3 regions of the Nocardioides koreensis genome follow, and region 2 is predicted to be linked to each of the others. Evidence: predicted binding sites of a transcription regulator. Region 2 holds the regulator's gene; each other region holds the start of a gene.
What was found. The regulator LexA, encoded in region 2, represses DNA repair genes until DNA is damaged. The targets are predictions, from matches to a motif close to TCGAACANNTGTTCGA.
Positions count from the first base shown of each region.

Region 1: ABD268_RS11245 (HNH endonuclease signature motif containing protein) is a predicted target of LexA. The motif match lies at 4,388-4,403, and genes of this name have one in related genera.
Region 3: ABD268_RS01815 (alpha-ketoglutarate-dependent dioxygenase AlkB) is a predicted target of LexA. The motif match lies at 2,774-2,789, and genes of this name have one in related genera.

Region 1 covers NZ_BAAAQR010000006.1:53,275-59,688, reverse strand. Annotated here, with positions in the region: gene ABD268_RS11275 (ABC transporter ATP-binding protein) at 1-705, opposite strand, end outside; gene ABD268_RS11270 (TetR/AcrR family transcriptional regulator) at 705-1,337, opposite strand; gene ABD268_RS11265 (HAD family hydrolase) at 1,397-1,630, opposite strand; gene pdxH (pyridoxamine 5'-phosphate oxidase) at 1,659-2,318, opposite strand; gene ABD268_RS11255 (citrate synthase 2) at 2,430-3,536, shown strand; gene ABD268_RS11250 (VldE C-terminal domain-containing protein) at 3,628-4,197, opposite strand; gene ABD268_RS11245 (HNH endonuclease signature motif containing protein) at 4,478-5,803, shown strand; gene ABD268_RS11240 (class I SAM-dependent methyltransferase) at 6,153-6,414, shown strand, end outside.
Region 2 covers NZ_BAAAQR010000006.1:175,490-181,903, reverse strand. Annotated here, with positions in the region: gene ABD268_RS11895 (ATP-binding protein) at 1-717, opposite strand, end outside; gene ABD268_RS11890 (hypothetical protein) at 919-1,281, shown strand; gene ABD268_RS11885 (hypothetical protein) at 1,302-1,634, opposite strand; gene ABD268_RS11880 (LysM peptidoglycan-binding domain-containing protein) at 1,745-2,095, opposite strand; gene ABD268_RS11875 (SDR family NAD(P)-dependent oxidoreductase) at 2,333-3,151, opposite strand; gene lexA (transcriptional repressor LexA) at 3,319-4,047, shown strand; gene ABD268_RS11865 (phosphatase PAP2 family protein) at 4,151-4,990, shown strand; gene ABD268_RS11860 (alkaline phosphatase D family protein) at 5,105-6,414, shown strand, end outside.
Region 3 covers NZ_BAAAQR010000001.1:383,255-389,668, reverse strand. Annotated here, with positions in the region: gene ABD268_RS01830 (SDR family NAD(P)-dependent oxidoreductase) at 1-511, shown strand, start outside; gene mmuM (homocysteine S-methyltransferase) at 542-1,456, shown strand; gene ABD268_RS01820 (VOC family protein) at 1,518-2,030, shown strand; gene ABD268_RS01815 (alpha-ketoglutarate-dependent dioxygenase AlkB) at 2,137-2,751, opposite strand; gene ABD268_RS01810 (ABC transporter ATP-binding protein) at 2,891-3,667, shown strand; gene ABD268_RS01805 (ABC transporter permease) at 3,669-6,203, shown strand; gene ABD268_RS01800 (GntR family transcriptional regulator) at 6,279-6,414, shown strand, end outside.

The DNA of each region.
Region 1 (6,414 bases), 120 kb from region 2:
ACCGGCCCGGACCGCGACCTCGGTGAGGTCGCCGTTGGCGCCGGCGAAACGCTCCGCCTCGTAGGGCTCACGCACGAACGCACGGACCACGCGGATGCCGGTGATCTGCTCGCGCAGCACCCGGTTGACCTCGTCGATCCGGGCCTGCATCAGCCGGAAGCTCGGCACCATCCGGCTGACGACCAGGCCGACGGACAGGAAGAGCGCCGGCACGACCACGGCGAGGATCCAGCCGAGCCCGACGTCCTCGCGCAGCGCCATGATCACGCCGCCGATCATCATGATCGGCGAGGAGATCGCGATGGTGCAGGCCATCAGCACCAGCATCTGCACCTGCTGGACGTCGTTGGTGCCGCGGGTGATCAGCGAGGGCGGCCCGAAGTGCTGGACCTCCCGCTGGGAGAACGTCCCGACCCGGTGGAACAGCGCCGCGCGGACGTCGCGGCCGAATCCCATCGCCGTACGCGCACCGAACCAGACCGCACCGACCGAGCAGGCGATCTGCGCCAGCGAGACCGCGAGCATCAGGGCCCCGGTGCGGATGATGTAGCCCGTGTCCCCCCGGGTCACGCCGAAGTCGATGATGTCGGCGTTGAGGCTCGGCAGGTAGAGCATCGCGACGACGCCGATGAACTGGAGCACCACGACCGCGGCGAGCCATCGGCGGTAGGGACGCAGGTGGGTGCGCAGGAGTCGGAGCAGCATCAGGAGTCCCTCCGGCGGACGCCGTCGAGCAGCAGGTCCGCGATCTGGTCGGGGGTCAGCGCCGGGGTCATCCCCAGCTCGGGTCGGCTGGCGCCGAAGATCAGCGAGCGCAGGGCGACGGCAGCGACGGACGGCTCGACGGCCAGCTCGTCGCGGTGCGGCTCGAACAGGCCGGTGAGCCGCCGGTGCAGGTCCTCCTGGGCCTGCATCACGAACGGCGGCGGCCCGAACGCCGGCTTCCCGTCGGGCCCCGTGCGTTGGTGCTCGCCCGCCTCGTGGGCGGCCATCAGGTGCTGTCGGGCGGCCATCATCACCGACATCGTGAGCCGCATCCGGTCGAGCACCCGTTCGGTGGCCACCACCACCTTCGCGCGCAGCCCCTCGGCCCCGGCCATCGCCTCGTCGAAGGCGGCCTGCCCGTCGGCGGGGTTGATCGCCTCCTCGGCGGCGGCCAGCATCAGGCTCTTCTTGTCCGGGAAGACCCGGAAGATCGTGCCCTCCGCGATGCCGGCGGCCCGGGCGATCTCACGGGTGCTGACGTCGCCGCCCCTCTCGACGATGAGCGGGACCAGCACGGCGAGGATCGCCCTGCGGCGATCGTCGGGAGCCATGGCGGCGGCGCGGGGAGTCACGCCGTCCAGAGTAAGTGAGTGAGCGCTCACTCACAAGTGGATTTCCCGGATCTGCAGGTTCAGCAGGTGCCGTCCGCCAGTCCGGCGATCAGGTTCGGCAGCTCGGCCAACGTGGAGATCTCCGCGTCCGGCTCGGTGTGGCTCTCGTTGACCGCGCCGCGCCGGTTCAGCCAGATCCCCCGCCAGCCGGCGCGCTGTGCCGCCTCGACGTCGTGCGCCAGTGAGTCCCCGACCATGACCGCGTCGAAGTCCCACAGCGTGCCGTCACCGTCGAAGAACACCGCGATCACCACGGGCGCAGACCCAGGACACCCACGTCGGTCACGGCGCCAGCCGCTCCGTCGACCAGCCCGCACCGGAGCGGCGGTAGACGAGCCGGTCGTGCATCCGGCCCGGTCGTCCCTGCCAGAACTCGACCGCCTCCGCGTGCACGCGGTAGCCGCCCCACTCCTCGGGCGCCGGCACCTCGTCGGGGTAGCGGGCGTCGGCCTCGGCGTACGCCAGGCTCAGCTCGTCGCGACCGGTCACCACCCTCGACTGGTGGGAGGCCCACGCCCCGAGCCGCGAGCGCCGGGGCCGCTGCGCGAAGTACTCCTCCACCGCCGAGCGGTCCAGCGGCGCGGCCACGCCGTCGACCCGCACCTGGCGCTCGAGCGGGTGCCAGGGGAAGAGCAGCGCGCAGCGCGGGTTGCCGGCCAGCTCCTGGCCCTTGCGCGAGCCGGTGTTGGTGAAGAAGACGAAGCCGCGCTCGTCGAAGCCCTTGAGCAGCACCATCCGGGCGGAGGGCTGGAAGTCGGGCCCGACCGTCGCCACCACCATCGCGTTCGCCTCGTACAGGTCGGCGGCGATCGCCTCGTGCATCCACCGGTCGAACATCGCGAAGGGGTCCGGCTCGAGGTCGGCCTCGGTCAGCCCGGCGCGGGTGTACTCCGCTCGCAGGGAGGGCAGGTCGATCCGTCCGGTTCCGTCCACAGTCGCCATGCCCTCGACCCTAGGCGTTGCGAGGGGGCAGGTGCGACGATCCGGACAGGGGTGCAGAATGCGTCCGGCACGCCCGACCGGGCGCCCACCGAGCAGAGGAGCCGCGAGCGCATGACCGAGGTACACCACGGACTCGAAGGTGTCGTTGCGTTCGAGACCGAGATCGCCGAGCCCGACAAGGAAGGCTCCGCGCTGCGCTACCGCGGCGTGGACATCGAGGAGATTGTCGGGCGGGTGCCCTTCGAGAACATCTGGGGCCTGCTGATCGATGGCAGCTACACCCCGGGGCTCGCGCCCGCCGAGCCGTACAACCTGCCGGTCCACACCGGCGACGTGCGCGTCGACGTCCAGGCCGCGGTCGCGATGCTCGCCCCGGCCTTCGGCTTCGGCCAGACCTACGACATCTCCGACGAGCAGGCCCGGGCCGACCTCGGCCGGGTCGCGGTCATGGTTCTCTCGTACGCCGCGCAGTCCGCGCGCGGGCTGCACATGCCGGTGGTCCCCCAGTCCGAGGTCGACACGGGCAAGACCCTCGCCGAGAAGTTCCTGATCCGGTGGAAGGGCGAGGCCGACCCCAAGCACGTCAAGGCGATCGATGCCTACTGGTCCTCGGCCGCGGAGCACGGCATGAACGCCTCGACGTTCACCGCCCGCGTGATCACCAGCACCGGCGCCGACGTCGCTGCGGCCTTCTCCGGCGCCATCGGCGCGATGAGCGGCCCCCTCCACGGCGGCGCGCCTTCGCGGGTGCTCGGGATGATCGAGGAGGTCGAGAAGACCGGCGACGCCCGCTCCTACGTCAAGGGCCTGCTCGACTCCGGCGAGCGCCTGATGGGCTTCGGGCACCGTGTCTACCGGGCCGAGGACCCGCGCGCGCGAGTGCTGCGGCGTACGGCGCGCGAGCTGAACGCCCCGCGCTACGAGGTCGCCGAGTCGCTGGAGAAGGCCGCGCTGGCCGAGCTCCGCGAGCGCCGCCCGGACCGCGTTCTGGAGACCAACGTCGAGTTCTGGGCCGCGATCGTCCTCGACTTCGCCGAGGTGCCGGCCAACATGTTCACCTCGATGTTCACCTGCGCCCGCACCGGCGGCTGGTCGGCGCACATCCTCGAGCAGAAGCGCACCGGCCGGCTGATCCGCCCCTCGGCGGTCTACACGGGCCCGTCGTCCCGCAAGGCCGACGAGGTCGACGGCTGGAACGCCGACTGGGCGAAGGACTGACGCTCCCTGACGACTTCATGGGAGCGCTCGGCACCATCGGAACGCGCGAACCGGCGCTCGGCACTCCCATGAAGCCCGCGCGGCAGGCCGGTCAGCCCTGAGGCAGCCGCCCGTCGTACCAGCTGGTGCGGCCCTTGCCGCCCTTGCGGGTCAGCGAGACGTGCAGGTGGTCGCGGTGGCGCAGCGTCGTGCTGCACTTCTTGCGGCTCTTGCACCCCGAGCTGAGGTAGGACTCCTTCTCGAACCCGCTCCAAGCCGGGTACATGTGGTCGTTCCAGATCACGTACATGATCCCCATCCGGCGCGCCCGGGCGTCGGTGTTGCCACGGCGGTCGGTCTCGAAGACCCAGTCCATGAAGGCGTGCGCCCGCTTGCGGTCGGACTTCTTGGACGCGTCGAGGAACCAGTCGAACGCCCGACCCTCCTTGTGCTCGGAGGTGCCGCCGCTGTCGCACGAGCGCGAGATCGGCCCGAACCCACCCCCGAAGCGCTTCACCAGCCGCTTCCCGAGGTACGTCGTCCCGGGCTTGGCCCGCGGCGAGCACTTCGTCTGCGGCTGGTACGACGCGTAGTCCTCGAGCGGCGTGGCCGACGCGGGCGCTGAGACCAGGGCTAGAAGGATGAGCAGGGCGAGGGCTGGGGTGGTTCGGATCCGAGACACCGGACGAGGGTAGGTCGGTCTTCGAGCCGTGTCAGACGAATGCGCAGCCTGCGCCGGCGCACCACCGCCACTCGGCTTGCGGGTTCGCTCTGGTTGCGGTCTTGGCTGGCTACGGCGGGGGTCCGCTCGGGGTCGCGGCCGGTTTCCGGCTCGCGGTCGGCGGTCGGTCCCCTTCGGCTCGAAAAGTTTCTCGAAAGTTTCTTCGGATAGCGTCTCATCAGATGAGATATGCACAGGTCAGGAGCCCGGGACTGTCGGTGGGCTCTGGTTGAGTCAGGACATGGAGCAGCCCACCGATCTCCCCACCACCCCCGCGGGGGTGGTCGCGGACGTGAACGGTCGGCTGGCCTGCCTGGACGAGGCGCTGTGGGCGGCCAAGACGTCGGAGGAGCTGGTCGAGGCGGTCGCCGAGGCCGAGACGCTCCGCGCGCACCTGGCCGGCCTGGAGGCCTCGATGCTGGCCGAGATCGAGGCCCGGAAGATCCCGAAGCAGGAGCTGGCCTGGTCCTCGACCGCCGGCTGGTTCACCCACCTGGCCGGGATGAAACGGGGGCAGGGGCACCGCACCGTCGAGCAGGCCCCGCTCCTGGTGACGGAGCGGACCGCCACCCACGCCGCGCTGCTGGCCGGACGGGTCTCCCCGGAGCAGGCCGCGATCATCGTGGCCGCGATCGAGAAGCTCCCCCTCGACCCCGCGGTCCGGGCGGAGGGCGAGGAGCTGCTGCTGGAGGCGGCGTCCCGGCTGACCGCCACCGAGCTGCACCATGCCGCCAAGCGCCTGGTGCTGGTGGTCGACCCCGACAAGGCCGAACGCGACGCCGAGAAGGCCCTGGACCGCGAGGACCGGGCCGCGCACCTGCACCGGCACCTGTCCATCACCGAGGACGGCGCCGGCGGCGTCCGGCTCCGGGGCCGCGGCACCGTCGAGGACGCCGCCATCCTCAAGGCCGCCTTCCTGCCGCTCACCAAGCCCGAACCCGCCGTCGACCCCGAGACCTGCGAGGAGAACGTCGACCCCCGCGACCACGGCGCCCGCATGTGGGACGCCCTGGTGGCGACCGCCCAGCACGCCCTGGACACCGACCTGCCCCCGGACTGCCACGGCGCAAGACCCCGGGTCACCGTCACCACGTCGCTGGAGGTGCTGCGCCAGAAGATCGACTGGGCCACCCTCGGCACCCCCGCCGTCACGGATGACGGGCTCGAGCTGGCGCCCTCGGTGATCCGGCGGCTGGCCTGCGACGCCGACATCATCCCCGTCGCCCTCGGCGGCAAGGGCGAGGTCCTCGACGTCGGCCGCACCAGCCGGCTGGTCACCCCAGCGATCTGGCGGGCCGTGGTCTGCCGGGACCGGCACTGCACCTTCCCCGGCTGCACCCGGCCCCCGCTCATGTGCCACGCCCACCACATCCTCCACTGGGTCGACGGCGGCGAGACCAAGCTCGAGAACCTCGTCCTGCTCTGTGGCCAGCACCACCGGGTCATCCACCACACCCCCTGGCAGGTCCGCCTCAACCCCCACGACGGCCGACCCGAGTTCCTGCCCCCACCCAAGCGTGGGCACCCACCACCCGAGTGGATCAGAAGCCGACCAAGACGCGAGTGAACGCAGTCAGCGACGCAACCGACCACCCCCCACCCAGCCAGAAGCGGCGAGGGCGAGGCTGCCGCACCGTGGGGTCGGCAGCGCGGGCAGGGTGCAAGGAGCGTAAAAGCGAGCCGGGGGGCGCCGCCACGGCGCGCAACCCCAAGCAGACGACGCTGCGGCGCCAACGGCGAAGCAAGCGACGGCGCCCTGCCCGCGCAGCCGACCCCACCGATGAGACCCCGAGACCCCGCCGAAAGAGAGCCCGGCCCCCGCCGGAAGAATCCGCCCCCGCCGGAAGAATCCGGCCCCGCCGGAAGAATCCGGCCACCGCCGGCAATATGTCGACACCGACTCCTATGCTGCGCGCATGACCTCACGGGACGACCTGCAGCAGACCCGCGACCTCTGGGATGCTGAAGCCGCAAGCTTCGACGAAGCGGCCGACCACGGCCTTCGGGACGACACGGTCCGCGCGGCATGGCGCGAGCTGCTGCTCGACGCCCTGCCGCCGGCGCCCGCCCGGGTCGCTGACCTGGGCAGCGGCACCGGCACGCTGGCGCTGCTGCTCGCCGGGCACGGCTACACGGTGGACGGGGTCGACATCTCCCCCGAGATGGTGCGGCTGGCGC
Region 2 (6,414 bases):
CACGTTGGTGACCAGCTCCGAGAGGCACAGCTGGGCGGTGTCGACGGTGTCCTCGTCGACCTCCCACTGCGCGAGCTGCGCGCGCAGGAACTGGCGCGAGGCGCCCGGCGCGAGCGGGTCGCTCGAGAGCAGCAGCCCCTCGCGATGGCCCTCCCCGATCAGGTTGGGGTCGTCGGGGGTGGTGTCCCCCGGCCCGCGACCGCTGGTGACGCGCACCCGGCTGACGGCCTCGGCCACCCGGCGGGCGGTCGCCTCGAGCAACCGCGTGTGAGCCTCCGGCCAGGCCTGCTCGGTGTCGTAGAACAGCATCAGCCCGCCGATCGGCGAGCCGGTGCCGGGCAGCGGCCAGGCCGCCAGTGCCCGGACTCCCTCCTCGCGCTGCTTGGCGACCACGCCGGGGAAGTCCCGCTCGAGCTCGTCGAGGTTGCCGAGCACCGGCTCACCGGTGCGGACCACGGCGGTCAGCGGCACGTCGTCATAGCTGTCGATGTGGCACCACTCCAGCCCGTCGGGGCGGAGCCGCTCGCTGGCGATGAACCGCAGCCGCCGGCCGCCGCCCTCGGTGAGCGCCATCCCGACCCGGGCCACCTCGGGCAGCTCGACCAGGTCGTCGAGGAGGTACCGCGCGATGTGATCGACGTCGGGCGCGCTGCGCAAAGCGAAGCCCAGACGCGACAGGTGCCCGAGCGGCTCGCGTGGGGCTTCGGCTGTGAGCACCTCCGGAGGAGTGCCGGCACCATCCACCACGAGGGACAGCCTAGGGCAGGCCGTCGACAGGCGTCGCGAGAGATTCCCGGTGAGATCTACGGGAAATAGCCCTCGGGTCCGGGCACACGCCGGCCGTTCATCGGACACAATGGGCTGGTGGGGTCGGGAAAGAGGGCAGGGTCGAGACGCGCAGCCAAGAAGGCGCCGTCGTTGCAGCGGTCCCTGCTCGCCCCCGCGGCCGGGGTGACGCTGGCCGTGGTCGCCTGGGGCTACCTCGTCTACGCCGCGATCGACTTCGGCGCCACGGCGCGTAGCGGCGACTCTCAGGCGTGGTTCTTCCTGGTCCTGGCTTCGGTCGGCGCCGTCGCCTGCCTGTTTGTCGGGCTGATGCTGGTCAGCCGGCTGCTGCGCCGGCTCGGGATCACCGAGGACCCCGCGCACCCCAGGACCCGCCGGACCCGTCCCGTGGTCCCGGAGCCGCGGACCGCCGACCCCATCGCCACCCACGCGTCCTCCCCCACGCCGCCGCCGGCGCCCGTGCGGCCAGCCGGTGGCCGACGCGCTTCTCGCTGACTGGTCCAGTCCAGCAGGACTCAGCGCTGCCGGTCGGCGGCCCGGCGCACGAACTTCAGCCCGGACCACACCTCGTCCACCGCTGCCACCTTGACGTCGACGAAGCCCAGCCCGAGGCCGAGCCCGCGCACGAGGTTCTCGTCGAGGTCCGAGACCGGACCGTCCGGGTTGCGGGCGGAGCGCTGGGCGGCCTTCTTGGGCCAGCAGACCCAGACCATGCCGTCGATCACGGTGCGGGCGAAGACCTCCGGCAGCCGACGCGCCAGGGCGCGGCGCTCGGCGTGGAAGGTCAGCGTGACGTCGGCCGCGCGCGGCAGGCGGCGTACGACGTGGGCATGGCGTGAGGATGGCAAACGAAGTGGGGCGGGGCCACCTGGCCCCGCCCCACGTCTTCCCCGGCCCGCCGGTCGGGGTCGAGTCGACCGGCGGGAGTCTGTGTTGGTGCTGCCCCAGGGGGCCTGGGTCACTCGACGGGCACGCGCAGCCGCTGGCCGGCGACGACCATCCCGGAGTCGAGGGCGTTGAGCCGCTCGATGCGGTCGATCATGGTGCGGACGCCGCCGTCGTCGGCGATGTCGGCGGCGATGCCCCAGAGCGTGTCACCCGCACCGACCATCACGACGCGGGTCGGCTCGGGGGTGCCGGGCTCCTCGGTGGCGACCGAGCCGGCGGCCAGGGCCAGCCCCAGTCCGAGGGCGACGAGCATCGCCAGCGCCAGGACGACGAGCCGGCCGCGGCGGGTCAGCCGGAGCTGGCCGGCGCTCGCCGGGGCCAGCGTGGGACGGAACGTGGTGCTCGCGGTCATCGTGCTCATCGGGACCTCCTGGGGAAGCGGCGGTCAGCCTCGGGTCGTTAGCTCGATCTGCTGTCGAACCGATGTCTAACGGCGGCCACCGACAGTCCCCTGCGGGATGTCTGGACCACCCTGGTCACGATCGGCTCGATCAGACGTTCGATCGAACATGTGTACGAGGTTAGAGCAGGTGTTCGAACAGCACAAGGCCCTGGACGAACATTTGTTCGAACACGTTCGAGCGGCCCCCGACGCGGATCAGGCGTTGCGGCTGATCGCGCGACGCCCCTGCGCCACGAAGAGGCCCAGCCCGCGGGCGGCCACCGACGGCGCCATCGCGGAGACCCGGACCACGCCACCGCGCCAGCCCGGCACCGAGCGCACCACGCGGCGGCTGCCCAGCAGGCCCACCGCCTCCTCGGCCACCTCGTCCACGGTGAGGATCCGGCCGCCGGAGTGGACCAGCGCGCTCCCCATCCCGCCGGGTGTCTGCTGGTCGAGCATCGCGGTCCTCACCCCGTCCGGGCAGAGCGCGCGCACCCGGATCCCCTTGCGGGTCTCGACGTCACCGGACATCGAGATCGACACGATGGCGGCCTTGGTCGCGGCGTACACGCTGTAGCCGGGCACCGGCCCCAGCCCGGCCAGCGACGCCGTGTTGACGATGTCGCCGTCGCGCCCGGAGGCCTCGAAGGCCGCGATCGCCGCGCGCATCCCCCACATCGTGCCCATCAGGTTGACGTCGACCAGGCGCCGCACGGCCTCCTCGGACAGCTCCGCCAGGGTGCCGTCGTCGCCGACGCCGGCGTTGTTGAACCACGCAGTGAGCACGCCGTGCCGCCCGGCCGTCGCGGCGGCCTCCGCGTGGGAGCCCGGGTCACGGACGTCGTGCGCCAGCCCCTCGGCGGCGCCGATCTCGTCGGCGGTCCGCCTCGCGCCCTCGCCGTCCACGTCGGTCAGCACGACCTGGTACCCCCGGGCGACCATCCGCTCGGCGATGCCGCGACCGATGCCGCGGGCGCCGCCGGTGACGACACAGCTGATGGGCTCGGAGCTGGGGGCGGGGTTCGTCGACATGACGGGAGTCAACCAGACCGGGCGTGGTCTCGACAGGCTCGACCACCGGTTGACCAGTGCGACACGCAGTTCGAACAGATGTTTGAATCACCGGTCCGGTTTGGCTACGGTTGGTGGCACCAGCCCGGGACGCCCGGGCCGTACGCCGCGAACCCGGAGGCAGCCGCATGGCCACGAAGAAGACCGACGCCCACAAGGTTGCCCAGCTGCCCGACGGCCCCCCGGACGCCACCGGCCTGACCCCGCGCCAGCAGCGCGTGCTGACCACGATCAAGGGCTCGATCGAGCGGCGCGGCTACCCGCCGAGCATGCGCGAGATCGGCGAGTCGGTCGGCCTGACCAGCTCCTCCAGCGTCGCGCACCAGCTGAAGGTGCTCGAGGAGAAGGGGTTCATCAAGCGCGACCCCAACCGGCCGCGCGCGATCGAGGTGTTCCTGCCCGAGGTGCTGGCGGCCCGCCGCTCGATCTCGGCGGCCGACGAGTCGTCGTACGACGAGACCGGGATCGGCGACGCCGTGCCCGCCGCGCAGTACGTCCCCGTCGTCGGGCGGATCGCCGCCGGTGGCCCGATCCTCGCCGAGGAGCGGATCGAGGACGTCTTCCCGCTGCCCAAGCAGCTCGTCGGCGACGGCCAGCTCTTCCTGCTCGAGGTCTCCGGGGACTCGATGATCGACGCCGCCATCTGCAACGGCGACTACGTCGTGATCCGCCAGGAGCAGACCGCCGAGAACGGCGAGATCGTGGCCGCCATGATCGACGGCGAGGCCACCGTCAAGACGTTCCAGCGCAAGGACGGCCAGGTGTGGCTGCTCCCCCACAACGACGCCTACGAGCCCATCGACGGCACCCACGCGACCATCCTCGGGAAGGTCACTGCGGTCCTGCGCCGCATGTGACGCCGCGCGTGACAAGGGGCCTTAATCCCCTGTCATCGGAATACTTCCGGGTAATACTTGGCTCTGTCTGACGATCAGTGAGCCCGAAAGTACGCCTGTGACGATGCCGAGCCTGCCCGTGATCCCGGGGATCCGTAACCGATACCCGAGGGTCTTCCGTGGCGTGCTCGAGCTGGTGCTGGTGCTCTCCCTGTGGGTCGCCTACAGCCTCTCCCGGCTCTTCGCCGACGCCAACATGGGGCCGGCCCTGGCCCGCGCGAACGACCTGCTCCACATCGAGCGGCACCTCGGCATCCACTGGGAGCTGTCGCTCAACAAGCTCTTCATCGACAACGACGCGATCGGGCTGGTCGGCAGCTACTGGTACGCCACGCTCCACTACATCGTCACCGGCGCGGTGCTCCTGTGGCTCTACCGCCTCGGCCGGCACTGCTACGTGCCCGCCCGCCGGGCGCTCGCCATCGCCACCATCCTCGGCCTGGTCGCCTACCTGCTGATGCCCACCGCGCCGCCGCGGTTCATCCAGGGGTACGCCGACGTGCTGAGCCTGCACGCCGCCGACGGCTGGTGGGGCACGGACGCCTCCGCGCCGCGCGGCCTGGGCGGGCTGACCAACGAGCTCGCCGCGTTCCCCTCCCTGCACGCGGGCTGGGCGCTCTGGGTCGCGATCTCGCTGCAGCGGCACGCCCGCTGGCACTGGCTCAAGGGCCTCGGCTGGGCCTACGCGGCCGGCACCGCGATCGTGATCGTCGGCACCGGCAACCACTGGGTCATCGACGTCATCGTCGGCTGGCTCGTGGTCGTGGCCGGGTTCCTGGCCGCCGAGACCCTGCCGTCGCCCAAGGACGCCCCGGGTCGCACCAACGGCGACACCGCGTCGGACGCCCCGGAGCTTGTGTCCGCCGGTCCCGGCGCGCCCAGCGCAGCCGCGCACGCCAAGTAGTCCGCCGCCGCGTCAGCCCACCGGCGGGTGTCCCTCCGGTGACGCGCGGGTGACGGGACGGTGCTCACACCCCGGCCGCGTCACCTCTGACCGATCAGCTCCGTTGATCGGTCCGTGACCACACCTCGCCCCGCCCTGAACCGCGCGCTGCCCCGGCGTACCGTCCTGGCCACCGGCGCCGCCGGAGGTGTCCTGGTGACCGTGGCCGGCACCGCCGACGCGACCGCCTCGCAGCGTGCCGCCGGCCACCGGGCCTTCCGGCACGGTGTCGCGTCCGGCGACCCGCTGCCCCGGGCCGTCGTGATCTGGACCCGCGTCACGCCGACCGCGGCGAGCACCCCGGGCTCGGGCCACGGGCCCCGGGTCCGGGTGCACTGGGAGGTGGCCACCGACGAGCGCTTCCGGCACGTGGTGCGCCGCGGCAGCTTCGCGACCGGCCCGGAGCGCGACCACACCGTCAAGGTGGACGTGACCGGGCTGGACCCGGCGCGCTGGTACCACTACCGGTTCCGCTGGGACGGCCACACCAGCCGGGCCGGGCGCACCCGCACCGCGCCCGCCGCCGACGCCACCCCGGACCACCTGCGTTTCGGCGTGGTCTCCTGCGCCAACCTCCAGGCCGGCTGGTTCAGCGCCTACCGCGGGCTGGCCGCGCGTGACGACCTGCACGCGGTGGTGCACCTGGGCGACTACCTATACGAGTACGGCCCCGGCCAGTACGGCTACGGCCCGGACAACGAGGACATCCGCAAGCACCAGCCCGCCCACGAGATGGTCTCGCTGGCGGACTACCGGCAGCGGCACGCGCAGTACAAGACCGACCCGGACCTGCAGGACGCCCACGCGAAGTACCCGTGGATCGTCACCTGGGACGACCACGAGGTCGCCAACGACACCTGGAAGCACGGCGCCGAGAACCACACCCCGGGCCACGGCGACGGCGGTGAGGGCAGCTTCAAGGCGCGCCGCGCCCGCGCGCACCGGGCGTACGACGAGTGGATGCCCGCGCGGCTCGACGGCAGCGTCCGGATCGGGGACGGCAGCCGGCTCTTCCGCCGGCTCCGCTTCGGCACCCTGGCCGAGCTCAGCATGCTCGACCTGCGCACCCACCGCAGCAAGCAGGTCGACTCCCCCGCGCCGCCGGCCCCGTGGCCCGACGGCGAGGTCAGCGACCCGACCCGCACCATCACCGGCGAGCAGCAGCTGGACTGGCTCGAGGGCTCGCTGCGCCGGCACCGCGGCGTGCAGTGGAAGCTGATCGGCAACCCGGTGATGATCGCGCCGGTGAACTTCGGCGACCTGCCCGACGAGCTGGTCAACCCGGTCAACGACGTGACCGGACTGCTGCCGGCGAACGGCGCGCCGTACAACGTCGACCAGTGGGACGGCTACACCGCCGACCGGCGCCGGGTCTTCGACTTCAT
Region 3 (6,414 bases), on a different contig from region 2:
CGTGCTGGTGAACAACGCCGGGGTCTTCCGCGCGCACCCGCCGCTGACCACGTCGTACGACGAGTGGCAGGCGGCCTGGTCGCAGACCCTGGCCACCAACCTCGTCGGCGCCGCCAACGCAGCCTTCTGCGCGGTCCCGCACCTGCAGGCCGCCGGCGGCGGCGCGATCGTCAACGTGTCGAGCCGCGGTGCGTTCCGGGGCGAGCCGGCGAACCCGGCCTACGCGGCGTCCAAGGCAGGGATGAACGCCTTCGGCCAGTCGATGGCGCTCGCCCTGGCGCCGCACGGGATCGCCGTCGGCACGGTGGCGCCCGGCTTCGTGCAGACCGAGATGGCGCGCGAGGTGCTCGACGGCCCCGGCGGCGACGCCGTACGTGCCCAGTCGCCGTTCGGGCGGGTGGCCCGCCCCGAGGAGGTCGCCGCCGCGGTGCTCTGGCTCGCCTCCCCGCAGGCGCGCTTCTCCACGGGCACGATCATCGACGTGAACGGCGCCTCCTACCTGCGCAGCTAGCCCTGCGCAGCGAGGGGGCAGGATGTAATCGTGCTCGACTTCGCCTCCCTCGCCGGACCCGTCGTCCTCGACGGCGGGCTCTCCACGGCCCTGGAGGAACAGGGCGCCGATCTCGGCGGCGCGCTGTGGACGGCCCGGCTCCTGGGCGAGGAGCCGGACCGGATCGCGCGGGCGCACCGCGCCTACTACCGGGCGGGGGCCCGGGTCGTGACGACCGCGAGCTACCAGGCCAGCGTCGAGGGCCTGGTCGCCGCCGGGTACGACGCGGCGCAGGCGCGGCGCCTGATCACCTCCAGCGTGACCCTCGCGCGCGAGGTCCGCGACGAGCTGGCGGACACGCACCCGGGGCTGCTGGTGGCCGCCTCCGTCGGGCCGTACGGCGCGTTCCTGGCCGACGGCTCGGAGTACCGGGGCCGGTACGGCGTCCCGGCGGCGCGGCTGCGGGAGTTCCATGCCCCGCGCCTGGAGCTGCTCGCCGCGGCCGGCCCCGACCTGCTCGCCGTCGAGACCGTCCCCGACTCCGACGAGGCCGAGGTCCTGGTCCCGCTGCTGGAGGATCTCGGTGTCCCCGCCTGGTTCAGCTACTCCGTGCGCGGCGCCACCACCAACGCCGGCCAGCCGCTGCCGGAGGCGTACGCCGTCCTCGCCGGCAGCCGGTCGATCATCGCCGCGGGCGTCAACTGCTCCGAGCAGGCCGACGTGCTGGGCGCCGTGCGCGCTGCGGTGGCCGCGACCGGGTTGCCGGCCGTGGCCTACCCCAACCGTGGCGGCAGCTGGGACAGCGACACCAAGCAGTGGGCCTACGGGGACCCGCTCGACCTCGGTCTCGCCGAGGACTGGATGGCCGCCGGTGCCCGCCTCGTCGGCGGCTGCTGTGGCACCGGGCCGGCGGACATCGCCGCCCTGGCCGAACGCTTGGTGCGGCTCCGGCGTCCGACGAGGTGACGAGCGAACGTGCGATGCTCCTGGCCATCGATACGCGCCGAGCCACAGAAGGAGTCACGACATGGACATGCGCCTGGAGCTCGTCCCGCTGCCCACGACCGATGTGGACCGGAGCAAGGAGTTCTACGTCGACCGGCTGGGATTCCACCTCGACCACGACGTCGAGCCCGGCAACGGGATGCGGGTCGTCCAGCTGACCCCACCCGGCTCGGCGTGCTCGATCGCCCTCGGAGTCGGGTTCAGTGAACCCGACGCGCCCCGCGTGCTCAACCTGCACCTGGTGGTCGACGACGTCGAGGAGGCCCGTGCTCACCTGTCGGGCAGGGGCGTCGTGGTCTCCGAGGTCAACGACATGGGGGCGTCAAGTACGCGTTCTTCACCGACCCCGATGGGAACTCCTGGGCGCTCCAGGAGATTGTTCGATGACCGGGACCGGGAGCGGGGCCGGGGAGGCTCAGACCGTCTCGAAACCGGACGGTCGCGACCAGAAGACCTGAGAACTGGGGACCTTCGACCCCTCAGCCGGGCTGGGTCCGGGGTACGGATGAAGTGGCCCGTCCCTTGTCCTCAGTGAGAGTTGGCCCCCTAGGTCCTCTTTGCAGGGCGAGGGGCGGGCAGTGACCAGCGGGTCCCCGGGCGGGGCTTCGGCAGCCACCGCGGCCCGGTCGCCGTGGACGCGTTCAGAAGACGTTGAGCGGCCGGAACTGCACAGAGATCCGGGGCCCGGCGTGCGCGACCTTGGGGACGGCGTGCTCCCAGGTCCGCTGGCAGGAGCCGCCCATCACGACCAGGTCGCCGTGGCCCATCTCGATCGCGATCGACTCGCCGCCGGTCCGCGGGCGCAGCACCAGCCGGCGCGGGTCCCCGACCGAGACGATCGCGACCAGGGTGTCCTGGCTGCGGCCGCGGCCGATGGTGTCGCCGTGCCAGGCGACGCTGTCGCGGCCGTCGCGGTAGTAGCAGCAGCCCGCGGTCACGAACGGCTCCCCGAGCTCGGGCAGGTAGTGGTCGGACAGCGCGTCGCGGGCCTCCTCCAGCACCGGGTGCGGCAGCGGCTCGCCCACGCCGTACGTGTGCAGGAGGCGGGGTACGTCGACCTCCCGGTCGTACATCTGGCGCCGCTCGGCCCGCCACGGCACCTCGGCCACGAGCGCGGCGAACACCTCGTCGGCGCCGGGCAGCCAGGTCCGCTGCACGTCCACCCAGGCGCCCCGGCTCAGGGCCCGCCGCTCGAGCCCGGCGAAGGACCGCACGCCCGACGGGGGCGCCTCGAAGAGGGTTCCCTGGAAGTCCATGCCCCGATGCTACCTCGCCACGTCGAACACGTGTTCGATCTCGTGGTCCCGGGTGTCGGGGAGGAGTCGAGGAGAGGCCGGGGGCGCAAGGGCCGCAAACCCGTGGTCGCCGTTTGGTGATCCGCGAGATCGTGGTGCCATGACGCAGACCGCCCTCACCGACGGAACGCACACCGCACTGCCGGCCGCGCGCGTCCGGCACCTGACCAAGACCTACGGCAGCGGGGCCGCGCTGGTCACGGCCCTCGACGACGTCTCGCTCGACCTGGCCACCGGCGAGTTCACCGCGGTGATGGGCCCCAGCGGCTCGGGCAAGTCGACGCTGATGCACTGCTGCGCCGCCCTCGACACCGGCGACTCGGGGTCGGTCTTCATCGGGGACCAGGACCTCACCACCCTCAAGGACAAGGCGCTCACCCGGCTGCGCCGCGACGAGATCGGCTTCGTCTTCCAGTCCTACAACCTCGTCCCGACGCTGACCGCGGAGGAGAACATCCTGCTGCCGCTGGCCATCGCCGGCCGCAGGCCCGACCCGGGCTGGTTCGACAGCGTGATCGCGACCGTGCGGCTGGGTGACCGGTTGCGGCACAAGCCCAGCGAGCTGTCCGGCGGCCAGCAGCAGCGGGTCGCGGTCGCCCGCGCGCTGGTCTCCCGGCCCCGGATCGTCTTCGCCGACGAGCCCACCGGCAACCTCGACTCGCGCTCCGGCGCCGAGGTGCTCGAGCTGCTGCGGCGCAGTGTCGACGACTTCGGGCAGACCATCGTGATGGTCACCCACGACCCGGTCGCGGCGGCGTACACCGACCGGGTCGTCTTCCTCGCCGACGGCCGGGTGGTCGACGAGGTCCGCCGTCCGAACCGCGAGCAGGTGCTGGAGATCATGGCCCGGATGTCGGCCGCCGGACCGGGCGCCTGACATGATCCGCGCGGCCCTCAAGAGCCTGCTCGGGCGCAAGGTGCGCCTGATCATGAGCACCTTCGCCATCGTGCTGGGGGTGGCGTTCGTGGTCGGCTCGCTGGTCTTCTCCGACACCCTGAACCGCAGCTTCACCGCGCTGTTCGCCTCGACGGTGGGGGACGTCGTCGTACGCCCCGTCGGCGGCACCACCGTCACCGGCGAGCCGTCCACGAAGACGATCCCCGCAGGGGTCGTCGACCGGCTGCGGACGGTGCCGGGCGCGGCCCGGGTGGACGGCAACGTCAGCTCGGTCGGCGCGTTCGTGGTGGGCACGGACAACAAGGTCGTGGGCGGCTTCGGGCCGCCGGCGCTGGGCGGCAACTGGACCGGCGCCCCGGCCGGTCACGACCTGCAGGGCCTCGCGATCCTGAGCGGGCACCCGCCGCACGGCGAGGACCAGGTGGTGCTCGACGAGAAGACCGCCGACCGGGGCGGCTACCAGATCGGCGACCGGGTCCGGCTGATCACGGCCACCCGGCTGACCCTGATGCCCGAGCTGGTCGGCATCGCGGGCTTCCCCGAGGGCGGGTCGCTGAACGGCGCCACGCTCGCGCTGTTCGACACCCCGACCGCGCAGCGGTTCTTCCTGGGCGGGAAGGACGTCTTCAACGACGTGTGGGTGACCGCCGCGGACGGCGTCTCGCAGGAGCAGCTGCGCGACCGCGTCGACGCCGCCCTGCCCGCCGGCTACGAGGTCGTCACCGGCGACACCGCGGCCGACGAGTCCGCCACCGACCTGCTCCAGGCGGTCTCGTTCCTCACCACGTTCCTGCTGATCTTCGCCGGGATCTCGCTGGTGGTCGGGGCGTTCCTCATCGTCAACACCTTCTCGATCCTGGTCGCGCAGCGCAGCCGCGAGCTCGCGCTGCTGCGCGCCCTCGGCGCCTCCAAGCGCCAGGTGAGCGCGTCGGTGCTGCTCGAGGCGTTCGTCCTCGGCGTGCTCGGGTCGACCGCCGGGCTCGGCCTGGGCTACGTGCTGGCGATGGCCATCCGGGCCCTGTTCGCGCGCTTCGGGCTCGACCTGTCCGGGCAGGCGCTGATCTTCCAGCCCCGCACGGTCCTCGCGGCGTACGTCGTGGGCGTCGTCGTCACGATGACGGCGGCGTGGCTGCCCGCGCGCCGGACCGGACGGATCGCGCCGGTGCAGGCGCTGCGCGACGACGTGGCGCTGCCCGAAGGCTCGATGCACCGGCGGCTGCTGCTGGGGATCGTGCTGATCGGCGCCGGGCTGACCACGCTGGCGCTGGGGCTGTTCGCCGACGTCCCGCACGCCGGGTACTTCGTCGGCGGCGGGGTGCTGGCCGTGCTGCTCGGGGTGTCCTCGGCGAGCCCGGTGATCAGCCGACCGTTCCTGCTGGGCGCCCGCGCGTCCTACGCCCGCGGCTTCGGCAGCATCGGCAACCTCGCCGGCCAGAACTCCCTGCGCAACCCGCGGCGTACGACGGCCACCGCGTCGGCGCTGATGATCGGGCTGACCCTGGCCTGCACGATGGCGATCGTCGGCGACTCCGCCAAGGCCTCGGTCGACAAGTCGGTGGCCGAGAACTTCGTGGGCGACTACATCGTCAGCAACGTCTTCGGCGGCGCGTTCCCCGCCGGCATCGCCCACCGGATGGAGCGGGTCGACGGGGTCGCGAACGTGGTCCGCGAGCGCTACGGCTTCGGCAGCCGCGACGGCGGCGACCAGGGCGTCGCCGCCACCGACCCCGGGGACACCGCGGCGCTCGGCCTCTCGATGACCGCGGGCCGGGCCTCCGACCTGCGGGACGGGACCGTCTTCCTCGAGGACTCGTGGGCCTCCGACCACGGGCTCTCGGTCGGGGACACCGTGACCCTCAAGATGCCCACCGGCACCAAGCGGTGGCGGGTGGCCGGGATCTACGACGACAACCCCGTGGTGTTCTTCCCGATCCTCACCACGCTGGAGACGCTGGCCGACGCCGGGATCCCGCAGCGCGACAACGCGCTGATCATCTTCACCGAGCCCGGCGCCACCGGGGTGCAGGCGCGGCTGGACCAGGTGGTGGAGCAGCTCCCGATCGTGACCGTGAAGGACGAGGCGGGGTTCGCGGAGGAGCAGCGCGGCCCGATCGACCAGCTGGTGCAGATGATCTACGCCCTGCTCGGGCTGGCCCTGGTGATCGCGGTGCTCGGCATCGTCAACACGCTCGCGCTGTCGGTGATCGAGCGGACCCGGGAGGTGGGGCTGCTGCGCGCCATCGGGGTGAGCCGACGGCAGCTACGCTGGATGATCACGCTGGAGTCGGTCGTGATCTCGGTGCTCGGCGCGGTGCTCGGGGTCGTGCTCGGCATCGGCTTCGGGGTCGCGCTGATGTACGCGCTGAAGGACCAGGGTCTGGAGGCGATCAGTGTCCCGTACGCGCAGCTGGTGGTCTTCCTGCTGCTGGCGCTGCTCATCGGAGTCCTCGCGGCCGTCTTCCCTGCTCGTCGCGCCGCCCGGCTCGACGTACTGCGAGCCATCGCGACCGAATGAGAGGGGAAACATTTGGCCACCCCGTCTGAGAAGAACCCGGGACGGCGGCGCCGTCGCCGCTTTACAGTGCCTCCCGTGGAGGAGTTGCTGGTGACCGAGGGCCGCGCGCTCAAGCACGTCCAGGTGCGGGAGTACGTCCGCTCGCTCGTGTCCGGCGCCGCGCCGGGCTCCCCGGCCCCCTCCGAGCGTGAGCTGGTGCAGCGCTTCGGCG